Linked DNA regions of Arthrobacter globiformis. The main gene of each other region encodes a partner of the protein of the gene in region 2 in a complex. Links are inferred from orthologs where the notes say so. Each region holds a gene or a part of one and is shown on either strand. Other genes may lie near its edges. The genes, in order: uvrA and mfd.

What was found.
Region 1: the proteins of mfd (region 2) and uvrA are in contact, whole or in part, in a crystal structure (PDB 4DFC), measured with the Escherichia coli proteins. The link is inferred for Arthrobacter globiformis from one-to-one orthologs.

The regions. Positions count from the first base shown.
Region 1 is NZ_JAUSYZ010000001.1:3,044,477-3,050,421, reverse strand. The notes cover bases 927-4,369. They hold uvrA (excinuclease ABC subunit UvrA), read right to left. Parts: upstream 4,052-4,369; coding sequence 1,127-4,051; downstream 927-1,126. Other genes in these bases: QF036_RS13725 (GntR family transcriptional regulator), read right to left, coding at 4,112-4,369; QF036_RS13735 (HAD hydrolase-like protein), read right to left, coding at 927-977. In the rest of the region: QF036_RS13740 (lysophospholipid acyltransferase family protein), read right to left, coding at 1-274; more of QF036_RS13735, read right to left, coding at 261-926; more of QF036_RS13725, read right to left, coding at 4,370-4,492; QF036_RS13720 (ABC transporter ATP-binding protein), read right to left, coding at 4,489-5,945. UniProt on the Escherichia coli protein: The UvrABC repair system catalyzes the recognition and processing of DNA lesions. UvrA is an ATPase and a DNA-binding protein. A damage recognition complex composed of 2 UvrA and 2 UvrB subunits scans DNA for abnormalities.
Region 2 is NZ_JAUSYZ010000001.1:1,773,163-1,780,037, reverse strand. What follows is about bases 1,781-6,153. They hold mfd (transcription-repair coupling factor), read right to left. Parts: upstream 5,758-6,153; coding sequence 1,981-5,757; downstream 1,781-1,980. Other genes in these bases: QF036_RS08070 (metal-dependent hydrolase), read right to left, coding at 1,781-1,975. Outside these bases: deoC (deoxyribose-phosphate aldolase), read left to right, coding at 56-799; QF036_RS08075 (hypothetical protein), read left to right, coding at 846-1,079; more of QF036_RS08070, read right to left, coding at 1,154-1,780. UniProt on the Escherichia coli protein: Couples transcription and DNA repair by recognizing RNA polymerase (RNAP) stalled at DNA lesions. Mediates ATP-dependent release of RNAP and its truncated transcript from the DNA, and recruitment of nucleotide excision repair machinery to the damaged site.

The DNA.
Region 1 (5,945 bases), 1.3 Mb from region 2 along the record:
CGCGTTCGACCGGGATGGAGCCGACTGCCTCGAAGAAGGACTTCATCACGCGGCCTTTGATGCCTTTGGTGGTGAAGTACTCCGCCTTGGCAAAGAAAGCCACGGGACGCGGCATGAGCGCCTGGACAATCACGCTGTCCAGAAAGGAGAGGTGGTTGGGCGCCACAATGAAGGGACCGTCCTTGGGCACGTTCTCCAGCCCGATGACGGTCGGCCGGCAGGTACCGGAGATAAGGGTCCGCGTCGTCCAGCGGACGCCGTCAAACAGCTCCATCGTTGCGCACCTCGCTCAGGGCTGCGGCACGGACGTTCTCCAGCTCCTCGACCTTGGCGCACAGGCCGGCGGTGTCGTGCACGACGGCCACCGCTCCAGCTGCCTCCAGTTCGCCGTCGGGCGCAAAACCCCAGCTGACGCCGATGCAGTCGAGTCCGTTGGCCAACGCTCCGGCCACGTCCTGCGCACGGTCGCCCACCATCACGGCATGCTGCGTTCCGAGGGCCGTCATGGCAGCGGCGATGATGCCGCTCTTGCCGACCGGACCGGCCGCAGCCGCGGTCTCATCCGCGGCTGAGCCTTTGATGGTGAGGAACCGGCGAGCGATTTTGTGGTGTTCAAGCACGATGTGCGCAAGGGCTTCCGGCTTTTGCGTCGCCACCGCGACGGGCCGCCCCGCCGCGACATAGCCGTCCAGCAGGTCAACGATGCCCGGGTACAGGCGGCTCTGGGAAATGCCGGAGTCCAGGTAATGCATCCGGTAGGTCCGGATGACCGCCCTGAGCATGGCCGGCGGAACAGCCGCGACGTTCAGCAGGGAATCGCTCAGCTTGGGACCCACCATCGCGTCTAGAAGGTCCTGGCTTGGGACAGCAAGGCCATGTTCGGTGAGGGCCGCGGCAATTCCGTCTGTTATCCCGCCGGCCGGATCGACAAGAGTGCCGTCCAGGTCGAAGATCACGGGCACTGTTGTTGAAGTCACCGGCTTAGTTTCTCATGATGGCACGCCTGCTCAAACTCGTATGCCGTTCGAAGAATACTTCGGCCACGATCGAGTAGTTTAACGACGACGGCGGCCCGCCAGTTGTCCTGGGGGCCGCCTTTCTTGGTGGGCGTCCGGCTTTGGCCCTGCTAGCCGAGGATTTCGGCCAGGAACTTTGCGGTATGGCTCTCCGAGGACTTGGAGACCTGCTCGGGGGTGCCAGAGGCCACGATCCGGCCGCCGCCGGAGCCTCCGTCAGGGCCCAGGTCCACGATCCAGTCGGCGCTCTTGATGACGTCGAGGTTGTGCTCGATGGTGATGACAGTGTTGCCCTTCTCCACGAGGCCCTGCAGCACCATGAGCAGCTTCCGGATGTCTTCGAAGTGAAGCCCGGTGGTGGGCTCGTCGAGGACATAGACGCTGCGGCCGTTGGACCGCTTCTGCAGCTCGGCTGCCAGTTTGACGCGCTGCGCCTCGCCGCCTGACAGCGTGGTAGCGGGCTGGCCCAGCCGGACGTATCCGAGACCGACGTCCACGAGCGTGTTGAGGTGGCGCGCAATCGGGGAGAACGCCGCGAAGAACTCGGCACCCTCCTCGATGGGCATGTTCAGGACGTCGGCGATGGTCTTGCCCTTGTAGTGCACCTCGAGGGTCTCGCGGTTGTAGCGCGCACCGTGGCAGACCTCGCACGGGACGTAGACGTCCGGCAGGAAGTTCATCTCGATCTTGAGCGTGCCGTCACCGGAGCAGGCCTCGCAGCGGCCGCCCTTGACGTTGAAGGAGAACCGTCCGGGCATGTAGCCGCGGACCTTGGCTTCGGTGGTCTCGGCGAAGAGCTTCCGGATGTGGTCGAACACGCCGGTGTACGTTGCCGGGTTGGAGCGCGGGGTGCGGCCGATGGGGCTCTGGTCCACGTGCACCACCTTGTCCAGGTGCTCGAGGCCCTGGACTGTGCGGTGGCGCCCGGCCACCTGCTTGGCGCCGTTGAGCTTGTTGGCCAGCACTTTGTACAGGATCTCGTTGACCAGAGTGGACTTGCCGGAGCCGCTGACGCCGGTCACGGCGGTGAACAGGCCGAGGGGGAAGGCGGCATCAACGTTGACGAGGTTGTTCTCGCGGGCGCCGACCACCTTCAGCTCTCGCTTCTTGTCGTACTTGCGCCGCTTCTTGGGGAGGTCGATGCTCTTCCGGCCGGAGAGGTAGTCCCCGGTCAGGGACTTCGTGTTCTGCAGGAGTGCCTCGTAGGACCCTGAGTGGACCACCTGCCCGCCGTGCTCGCCGGCTCCCGGGCCGATATCCACGATCCAGTCCGCCTCGTGGATGGTGTCCTCGTCGTGCTCGACCACAATGAGGGTGTTGCCCAGGTCCCGCAGCCGGGTGAGGGTCTCAATCAGGCGCCTGTTGTCCCGCTGGTGCAGCCCGATGGAGGGCTCGTCCAGGACGTACAGGACGCCCACGAGGCCGGAGCCGATCTGGGTGGCGAGCCTGATGCGCTGGGCCTCGCCGCCGGAGAGGGTGCCGGAGGGGCGCTCCAGGTTCAGGTATTCCAGGCCCACGTCCAGCAGGAAGGTCAGACGGGCCTGGATCTCCTTGAGGACCTGGTGGGCGATCTGGGCCTCACGGCCGGTCAACACGAGGTTGTCCAGGAATGCTGCGCATTCGCGCATGGGCAGCCGCGCGACGTCGGCAATGGACTTGCCGTTGATGAGAACCGAGAGCGACGCCGGGTTCAGCCGCGCGCCGTTGCAGGCCGGGCAGGGGATCTGCCGCATGTACTCCTCGTACCGGTCCCTGGCGTAGTCGGACTCGGTTTCGGTGTGCTTGCGGTGCACGTACTGCACCACGCCTTCGAAGCCGGTGCTGTACTTGCGCTCCCTGCCGAACCGGTTGCGGTACTGGACCACAACCTTGTGGTCCTTGCCGTGCAGGACAGTCTGCCGGACGTCGGCCGGAAGGTCCTGCCACGGCGTGGTCATGGAGAACCCGAGTTCCTTGGCGAGCCCGTCGAGCAAACGGTTCCAGTACTCGGTGGTGGCGGCGCCCAGGGACCACGGCGCGATAGCCCCGTCCTCCAGCGCAAGCTCCGGGTTGGGAATGATCAGGTCCTCGTCGACTTCCAGCCGGGTGCCGATGCCGCTGCAGGCCGAGCAGGCGCCGAATGGGTTGTTGAACGAGAAGGACCTGGGCTCAATCTCATCGATGGCCAGCGGATGCTCGTTGGGGCAGGCCAGGTTTTCCGAGAAGGCACGCGTGCGGTGGGGGTCGTCGGATTCAAGGTCGACGAAGTCGGCCAGGACGCGCCCCTCAGCGAGGCCAAGCGCCGTTTCGATGGAGTCCGTCAGGCGCTGCCGGATGCCTTCCTTGACCACGAGCCGGTCCACCACCACCTCAATGGTGTGCTTGAACTGCTTGCCCAGCTTGGGTGGATCGCTCAGCTGGACGAGGTCGCCGTCGACACGGGCGCGGGAATAGCCCTTCGCCGTCAATTCCTTGAAGAGGTCGACGAACTCACCCTTGCGCCCGCGCACCACCGGGGCGAGGATCTGGAAACGGGTGCCGTCCTCCAGTTCGAGCAGCTGGTCAACGATCTGCTGCGGCGTCTGCTTGATGACGGGTTCACCGCAGACGGGGCAGTGCGGACGGCCCACGCGCGCCCACAGGAGACGCATGTAGTCGTAAATTTCGGTGATGGTGCCCACGGTGGAGCGCGGATTCTTGCTCGTGGACTTCTGGTCGATCGAGACCGCCGGCGACAGGCCCTCGATGAAGTCGACGTCGGGCTTGTCCACCTGGCCCAGGAACTGCCGGGCGTACGCGGAGAGCGATTCGACGTAGCGGCGCTGGCCTTCGGCGAAGATGGTGTCGAAGGCCAGGGACGACTTTCCGGAGCCGGACAGACCCGTGAAGACGATCATGGCGTCGCGGGGCAGGTCGAGGTCGACGTTGCGGAGGTTGTGCTCGCGGGCGCCCTTAACCACCAGCCGGGACAGATCCGGGCGCTCCGGTTTGGCGGGGCTCAGGGGGACGACGGCGGAGGGGGCAACAGCGGTTTCTTCAGCTACGGCTTTAGGCACCCACTAATGCTAGTCGAAAACTTCTTCGAATATCCACGCGGGTGTGCTACGCCACCCCCGCTACTCAGCGTCGTAGGCAGCCGCCAGCAGGTGCACCGCCTGGGCGAAAGTTGCGCCTTGGGATTTGGCGGCTGCGGCATAATCGGCTGCGGCCTCGGACAAAGCCCCCCAACGCTCGTCGCGGGCGCAGACCACCGTCCCGTTGCGGCCCTTGGTGGCGACGACGCCCGCAGCTTCGAGTTCCTTGTACGCCCGGGCCACCGTGTGGGGTGCCACGCCGAGGGTTCCGGCGAGGGCCCGCACTGCCGGCAGCCGCGTGCCGGGGGCAAGCTTTCCCTGGTCCGCCTGTTCGATCACGTGGAGCCGCAGCTGCTCAAAGAGGGCCACGGAGCTGCCGGTGTTCGGCTTCCACCGCCCCGGGAAGGCATCGCCGGCGGTCACAGGCCGGACTCCCGGTAGCGCTGCTGGCCGGCGGCGTGCCTGCCGTGGTGCCGGCGGATGGCGCCGAGTTCGCGGTCCACCCCGCGGAACTGGGCCTCATACAGGTGCCGGTAATGGCCGTCCACGGACAGCAGGCTGCTGTGCGTCCCCTGTTCAACAATGCGTCCGTGATCCATGACGAGAATTAGATCAGCGTCGCGCACGGTGGACAACCTGTGGGCAATGATGAAGCTCGTCTTGCCCTGCCTCAACCGGTTCATCGCGAGCTTGATCTGCACCTCGGTCCGGGTGTCAACGGAACTTGTTGCCTCATCCAGGATCAGGACGCTGCGGTCGGCGAGCCGGGCCCGCGCGATGGTGATCAGCTGCCTTTGGCCCTGGCTCAGCGAATCGCCGTCGTCCCGCAGGACCGTGCCGTAACCGGCGGGCAGCGACCGCACAAAGTGGTCCACGTGGCTGGCCTCGGCTGCTGCCAGTATCTGGTCATCATCCGCCCCGGGCCAGCCGTATTCGATGTTGTCGCGCACCGTGCCGCTGAACAGCCAGACGTCCTGCATGACCACGGCGAAATTGGACCGCAGCGAGTCCACAGGCACCGTGGCGATGTCCGTACCGTCGATCGTGATGCGGCCTGAATCGAGCTCATAGAAGCGCATAAGGAGGTTCACCACGGTGGTCTTGCCGGCGCCTGTGTGGCCCACGATGGCCACGGTCTGGCCCGGGAGGACGGAGAACGACAGCCCGCTGACGGCCGGCGCCCCCGGGGTATATGCGAAGGTGACGTCCTCGAAATCAATCCGGCCGCGGAGGTTTTCCTGGCGGGCCAGAGCCTGGTCCTCGCGGGGGATCTCGGGCTCGTCCAGGAGGGCGAAGACCCGTTCCGCTGAGGCTGCGCAGGACTGCATGAGGGTAAGCATGCCGCCGATCTGGCCCATCGGCTGGGTGAAGAGGCGGCTGAACTGGATGAACGCCTGGATGCCGCCGATCGTCATGCCGCCGGCCGCCACCTGCAGGGCGCCGACGACGGCCACCGCAACATAGTTGAGGTTGGCGACGAAGACCATGAGCGGCTGCACGGCTCCGGAGACGAATTGGGCGCGGGCGCTGCTGCGGGCCAGCCGGTCGTTGCCGCGGCCGAAGATGGCCGACACCGTTTGCTGCTGCCCAAATGCCTTGATCACCTCGTGACCGGTGATGAACTCCTCGATATGGGCGTTCAGCTCCCCGGTGGATGCCCATTGGGCGGTGAAATAGGCCTGGGACTGGCGCGCCATGAACACCGTTATCAGCGTGGACAGGGGCACGGACAAGAGGGCGATGGCGGCCAGCAGCGGGGAGATCCACAGCATCATGGCCAGCGAACCGCACAGCATCAGAACGGACATGATCAGCTGCGTGAGCAGCTGGTTGAGCGCCTGCGAGATGTTGTCGACGTCGTTGGTGGCCCTGCTGA
Region 2 (6,875 bases):
GACGCCGCGACACCCGGGGGCGTCCTTCGGCCAACAGCCCATGGAAAGGACCAGCATGAGCAACGAAGCCAGCCCCGGAACGGGCACCGCCACCAGCCCCGCAGGATCTCCCGGCGAGGGTAGCGGGGCGCCGGGCATCGCTTCCTTCATCGACCACACGCTGCTGAAGCCGGACGCCAGCGAGGGGGAAATCCTCAAGGTGTGCGCCGAGGCCGCCGAGTACAAATTCAAGTCGGTGTGCGTGAACCCGGTGTGGGTCAAGACGGTCAAGACGGCACTCAAGGGCACCGGCGTGCTCACCTGTTCCGTGGTGGGTTTCCCGCTGGGCGCCACGCCCAGCGACGTCAAGGCCTTCGAGGCGCGCGGTGCCGTGCTGGACGGTGCCGACGAAGTGGACATGGTCATCGACATCGCTGCGGCCAGGGCCTCGGACAGGGGCGCCCTGGTGGACGACATCAAGGCCGTTGCCGAGGCCGTCCACGCCGGAGAGGCGATCCTCAAGGTCATCATCGAGACTGCCCTGCTCAGCGATGACCAGAAGGTCCTGGCCTGCGAAGCGGCCGTGGAGGCCGGCGCCGATTTCGTCAAGACCTCCACGGGCTTCAACGGCGGCGGCGCCACCGCCGGGGACATCGCCCTCATGCGGCGCACCGTGGGCCCGGACCTGGGTGTCAAGGCCTCCGGCGGCGTGCGGTCCCTCGAGGACGCACAGGCTATGATTGCTGCAGGTGCAACACGTATTGGCGCCAGCTCCGGTATTGCAATCGTCAAAGGCGAACAGGGTTCGTCTGCGTACTGACCGGCGGCAGCCACAGTTTGAGCCCCGCGGGGCCGAGGAGGAATGAATGTCCAGCAAGATCGACCAGCAAGTAAAGACGCCCCAGAACGAGAACACCCTGGCCGGCAGCATCGTTCTCTTCGTGGTGATCATGGCCCTGTTCCTGGGTGCCATCTACTCGCTGTCCTTCCTGTCCCTGGAGAACCCGTGGCCGATGGCTGTGTGCCTTGGCCTTTTCGCCCTCGCATTCTGGATCCCGCAGACCATCACGGGCCGCTCCGATTCGGCCGGCGAATACTAAAGACCAACCTGAACTAAAAAACCGAAGCCCCGGACTGTGCGAACTGTCCGGGGCTTCAGTTTTTAACGAATGAATCAGGGCAGTCCCAGCAGGCTGCTGGCCAGCCGGCCGGCCAGGGCCAGCGCCGCAGGAAAATGCGTGCCTGCCAGCGACCACGCCGCCAGGCACATTCCCACCATGGCGTAGCCGCTCACCGGTATCAGCACCAGCCATTCCCGCCGGGACCCCGCCCGGCCCAGCAGCGGGATGGAGAACGCGCCGTTGGGCCGCCAGAAGTTCCGCAACACCCACATCCGGCGGAGGAACCTTGGCGGTTTGATCACCAGCGGCCAGAGGAGCGGAACGCCGCCGGTGGTCACCATGTCGCCAACGATGTGCACCACGACGCCGATCAGCATGGACATGGGCAGCCAGGTCCACTGGTGGGGCGCAAACCAGGTCACCAGGCCGGCCATGGCCAAGGCAAAGACCCAGTTGGCGATCCACCCGGACTTCGGAAACAGTTTCAGCGCCTTGGCGGCGATGTTGATCATGAACATGCACAGCAGCCCGGCACCAACGGACAGCACACCCCACGGCGTGTCCACCTGGATCTGCGCCGCAACGGCGGCGAGCAGCACGAACATGGCCGCCCCCAGCACCGAATGCGTGCCCTGCCGGTGGCCGCCGCTGGCATTCTCGATGCCCACGGCGATCATGTTGGACAGCGGCGGCAGCGAGTGTGCCACGGTGCTGGAGCGGTGGTCCCAGTCGCACACCAGGGCGGTGCCCGCCGTCGCCATGCCGCCGATCAGCACACCGGTGGTGTCCAGCGGGTACCAGCCCAGGGTGTACGGCCCCGTCGCGGCAATAGCCACCCACGCCGCGGCTCCTGACGCGGCGTGGTGTCCTCCCATCACGGCTAGCCCTTTGTGGCTTCGAGCGGGACGGGGGCGTCGGCGAAAATGTTGCGAATGACACCGTCGGCCCATTCCAGGATTTCGGCGTCCTGCAGGTCGCGGCCGCCGATCCTTGCCGTTTTCGGCTTGGGGATGAGCACGGCGTCGAGGGCCGGCTTGGACTGGGAGCCGGGGTACATGCGGTTGAGCCGCATGGTCTTCGATTCGGGCAGCTGGGCCGGGGAGAACCGGATGAAGTTTCCCTGCAGGGCGACGTCGGAGAGCCCGGCTTCGCGGGCACCCACCCGGAAGCGCGCGACGGCGACCAGGTTCTGTGCGGGCAGCGGCGGCTCGCCGTAGCGGTCCACGAGCTCGGCGAGGACCTCGTCGATGGCCTCGTTGGTGACGGCGGACGCCAGCTTCCGGTAGGCCTCCAGCCGCAGCCGTTCGCCCGGGACGTAGTCGTGCGGCAGGTGCGCGTTGACCGGCAGCTCGATCTTCATCTCGGCGGCCTTCTCCTCGGCCTCACCGCGGTATTCGGCCACGGCTTCGCCCACCAGCCGGATGTAGAGGTCGAAGCCGACGCCCTGGATGTGGCCCGACTGCTCACCGCCCAGCAGGTTGCCGGCGCCGCGGATTTCCAGGTCCTTCATGGCCAGCTGCATGCCCGCGCCGAGCTCGTTGTGGGTGGCCACGGCCTTGAGCCGTTCCAGCGCCACCTCGCCCAGCGGCTTCTCGGAGGGGTAGAGGAAGTAGGCGTAGGCCCGTTCGCGTCCGCGGCCCACGCGCCCGCGCAGCTGGTGGAGCTGCGACAGGCCGTACTTGTCCGCGCCGTCCACGATCAGGGTGTTGGCGTTGGAGATGTCCAGGCCGGTTTCGATGATCGTGGTGCACACCAGGACGTCGAAGCGCTTCTCCCAGAAGTCCACGATGATCTGCTCCAGCCGGCTCTCGGACATCTTGCCGTGAGCCACCTCGACCCTGGCTTCGGGGACGAGTTCGCGGATTTTGGCCGCGGTCTTTTCGATCGTGGACACGCGGTTGTGCACGAAGAACACCTGGCCCTCGCGCATCAGCTCGCGGCGGATGGCGGCGGAAGTCTGCTTGTCCGTGTACGGCCCCACATAGGTGAGCACGGGATGGCGCTCCTCCGGCGGGGTGGCCAGGGTGGACGTTTCGCGGATGCCGGTCAGCGACATTTCGAGCGTACGCGGGATCGGGGTGGCGCTCATGGCCAGGACGTCCACGTTGGTGCGCATCTTCTTCAGCGCTTCCTTGTGTTCGACGCCGAAGCGCTGCTCCTCGTCCACGATCACCAGGCCCAGGTCCTTGAACTCAAAGTCCTTGGACAGCAGCCGGTGCGTGCCGATCACCACGTCCACGGAGCCGTTCTTCACGCCCTCGACGGTTTCCTTGGCCTCCTTGGACGCCTGGAACCTGGACAGCGGCTTCACGCGCAGTGGGAACCCGGAGAACCGCTCCGTGAACGTCTCGTAGTGCTGCTGCGCGAGCAGCGTGGTGGGCACCAGCACCGCCACCTGCTTGCCGTCCTGCACGGCCTTGAAGGCGGCGCGGACGGCGATCTCGGTCTTGCCGTAGCCGACGTCGCCGGAGACCAGCCGGTCCATGGGGATCTCCCGCTCCATGTCGGCCTTGACCTCGTTGATGGTGGTGAGCTGGTCCGGGGTCTCCACGTACGGGAAGGCCTCCTCCAGCTCACGCTGCCACGGCGTGTCCGGGGCGAAGGCATGGCCGCGGGACGCCATCCGGGCCGAATAGAGCCGGATGAGCTCGCCGGCGATTTCCTTGACCGCCCGGCGCGCCTTGGACTTGGTGCTGGCCCAGTCCGCGCCACCCATCTTGCTGAGCACGGGGGTGTCGCCGCCGACGTAGCGGGTCACCTGGTCCAGCTGGTCGGTGGGCACAAACAGCCGGTCCCCCGGCGCCCCGCGCTTCGACGGCGCGTATTCCAGCACCAGGTACTCGCGCACGCCGATTGAATTTTTTGAGCCCCCGACAGTCACATTGCGCTGGATGAGCTCCACGAACCGCCCGATGCCGTGCTGCTCGTGCACCACATGGTCCCCGGCCACCAGCTGCAGCGGATCCACGGCGTTCCGCCGCTTGGAGGGCATGCGGCGCATGTCCTTCGTGGAGCCCGCGGAGGTGCGGCCGAGCAGGTCGGCCTCGGTCAGGAGCCCGAGTTTCAGTCCGTCCAGGACAAAACCGCGTCCGACGACGGCGGTGGTCACTTCGATGATCCCCGCCTGGGGTTCGTGGTCCAGTGTGTCCACCCGGGCGCAGGGGATGTCGGCGTCGTGGAATAGCTCGGCCAGGCGCTGCGCCGGGCCCGGGCCTTCGGTGGCCACCACGATCCGCCACTGGTCCCGCACGTGCGAGCCGATGAAATCCATCATTTCCGCCACGTCGCCCTGGTACCCGCGCGGTTCACGGGCGTGGAGGTTGAGCACGTCGATGTCCGGTGCCAGTTCCTCGTCCGTGGCCAGCGACGTGATGGACCACCAGGACACCTCGTGCCCGAGGGCCGCGGAGCGGGTCTCTGCGAGCGAGCGGAAACTGGCGGAATGCAGGGCCGCCGACGCCTGCGAGCTCAGATCCAGCGGTGCAGTTCCGCCGTCGGAGGCCGTGGACCACGCGGCTTCCAGGAACTCCTCGTTGGTGGCGGCGAGGTCGTGCGCGCGGGTGCGGACCTTCTCCGGTTCGATGACCACCGAGATGGAACCCGGGGGCAGCTGTTCCATGAACGGGACCATGGCGTCCACGAGGACAGGCGCCAGCGATTCCATGCCTTCCACGGCAATGCCGCCAGCGATCTTCTCCAGCATGTCGGCGGCAGCGGGCAGCTGGGACTTCAGCGTCGCAGCCCGGGACATCACCGAGGGGGTGATGAGGATTTCGCGGCAGGGTGGAGCATGGAGTTCGGTGGGGTGATGCACGCCGGGGGCGGACAGCGAGCGCTGGTCGGCGACGGCGAACCAGCGCATCTGGTCCACCTCATCGCCGAAGAACTCAACCCGGATGGGGTGGTCCTCGGTGGGCGGGAAGACGTCCAGCATGCCGCCGCGGACAGCGAACTCGCCGCGGCGGGTCACCATGTCCACGCGGGCGTAGGCGGCGTCTGCAAGGTTCTTGACGACACTGCTGAAGGGCGCCTCCTGGCCGACCTTCAGGGTCACCGGAACCAGGTCCCCCAGGCCGGCCACGATCGGCTGGAGCACGGCACGGACGGGGGCCACGACCACCCGGAGGGGTCCCGCTGCGTTTTCCCGGTGCGCAGCGTCTGCCGTATGTGCTGGGTCTTCGGAGTGCGCTGAGTCTTCGGGATGGGCCAGGCGCCGCAGGACCGACAGCCGGCGGCCCACCGTGTCCGAGCGCGGGGACAGCCGCTCATGCGGGAGGGTTTCCCAACTGGGGAACTCGGCCACGGCGTTGGCGGGCAAGTAGGCGCGGAGCGCGGCGGCAAGATCCTCGGCCTCGCGTCCCGTGGCGGTGACCGCCAGGACAACACCCGGCGCGGCGTGGTCAGCGGCGGAGCCCCCATTTCCTGCAGCGTTCAGCAGGCCGTCCGCCATCTCCGCCAGGAGCACCGGCCGCAGGCCTGCCGGGGCGCTGATCTGGTAGTCCTCGCTGCGGACACTGAAGCTCCTCCCCGCCTCGGACTGCACGCGGGCGAACGTCCTGTCCGCATGAAGGACGCGGCGCAAGCCATTGAGGGGCAAGCCATTGGAGGGCTGGCCTTTGGGGCGCTGGCCGCTGGGGCTCTGGCCTTTGGAGCTCATGGGCAGGATCTCCTGGAATCTCATTCGAACGCAGGCAACACGAAAAGCCGAGATTCTTGCGAATGCCGGGGCCTCCAGCCTACCCCTGAGGGCACACCGGCGGCATCCGGGCCCCGGATGCCGCATTGCTAAGCTTGCTGAGCACGTGAAGTCCAGCACAGCCCGAAGATCAGCACAGCCACACCGCCGCCGCCCCCAAGGAGACTCCCGTGAGCGACCAGACCGGAAATGACAGCAGCGGAAATGACAGCAGCACGGCTGCCCGGACGGTGCTCGTCACGGGTGCCACAGGGTACATCGGCGGGCGGCTGGTTCCGCGGCTGCTGGACGCCGGCCATCGCGTCAAGGTGCTCGTAAGGTCCCCGGAGAAAATCGCCGGCGTGCCGTGGTTCGACGACGTGGAAGTGGTCCGCAGCAGCCTCGACGACTCCGCAGCGCTGGAGGAAGCCCTGCAGGGTGTCGACGTCCTCTATTACCTGGTCCATTCCATGGCAGCAGGCTCCGGTTTCGAGGCCAAGGAAAAGGCCATGGCCGAACTTGTGGCCGGTGCCGCCGCGGCTGCCTCCGTCCGGCGGATCGTCTATTTGGGCGGCCTGCACCCGCCCAACACGGCACTGTCAACGCACATGCGCTCCCGCGAGGCGGTCGGCGGGGTATTTCTCTCCGGCCCGGTCGACGCCATCGTGTTCCAGGCCGGGGTGGTCATCGGCTCCGGCTCGGCGTCGTTCGAAATGATCCGCCATCTCGCCGAAACCCTGCCCCTCATGCCGGCGCCCAGCTGGGTCCGAAACCGGATCGAAGCCATCGCCGTCCGGGACGTGCTCTACTACCTCGTTGGAGCCGCCTCACTGGCGGACCCCCTCAACCGCACCTTCGACATCGGCTCCCGGGACGTCCTGACGTACGCCGGCATGATGAAGGAGTACGCGGCCGAGGCGGGGCTGCCGCCGCGTCCGGTCCTGGCGCTGCCGGTGCCGGCACCCAGGCTGGCCGGATTGTGGGTTGCCCTGGTGACCCCGATTCCGCTGTCCATGTCCGTGCCGCTGGTCCAGTCCCTGCAGCACGACGCGGTCTCGGCCGAACACGACATCGACACGTACATCAAACAGCCCGGCGGC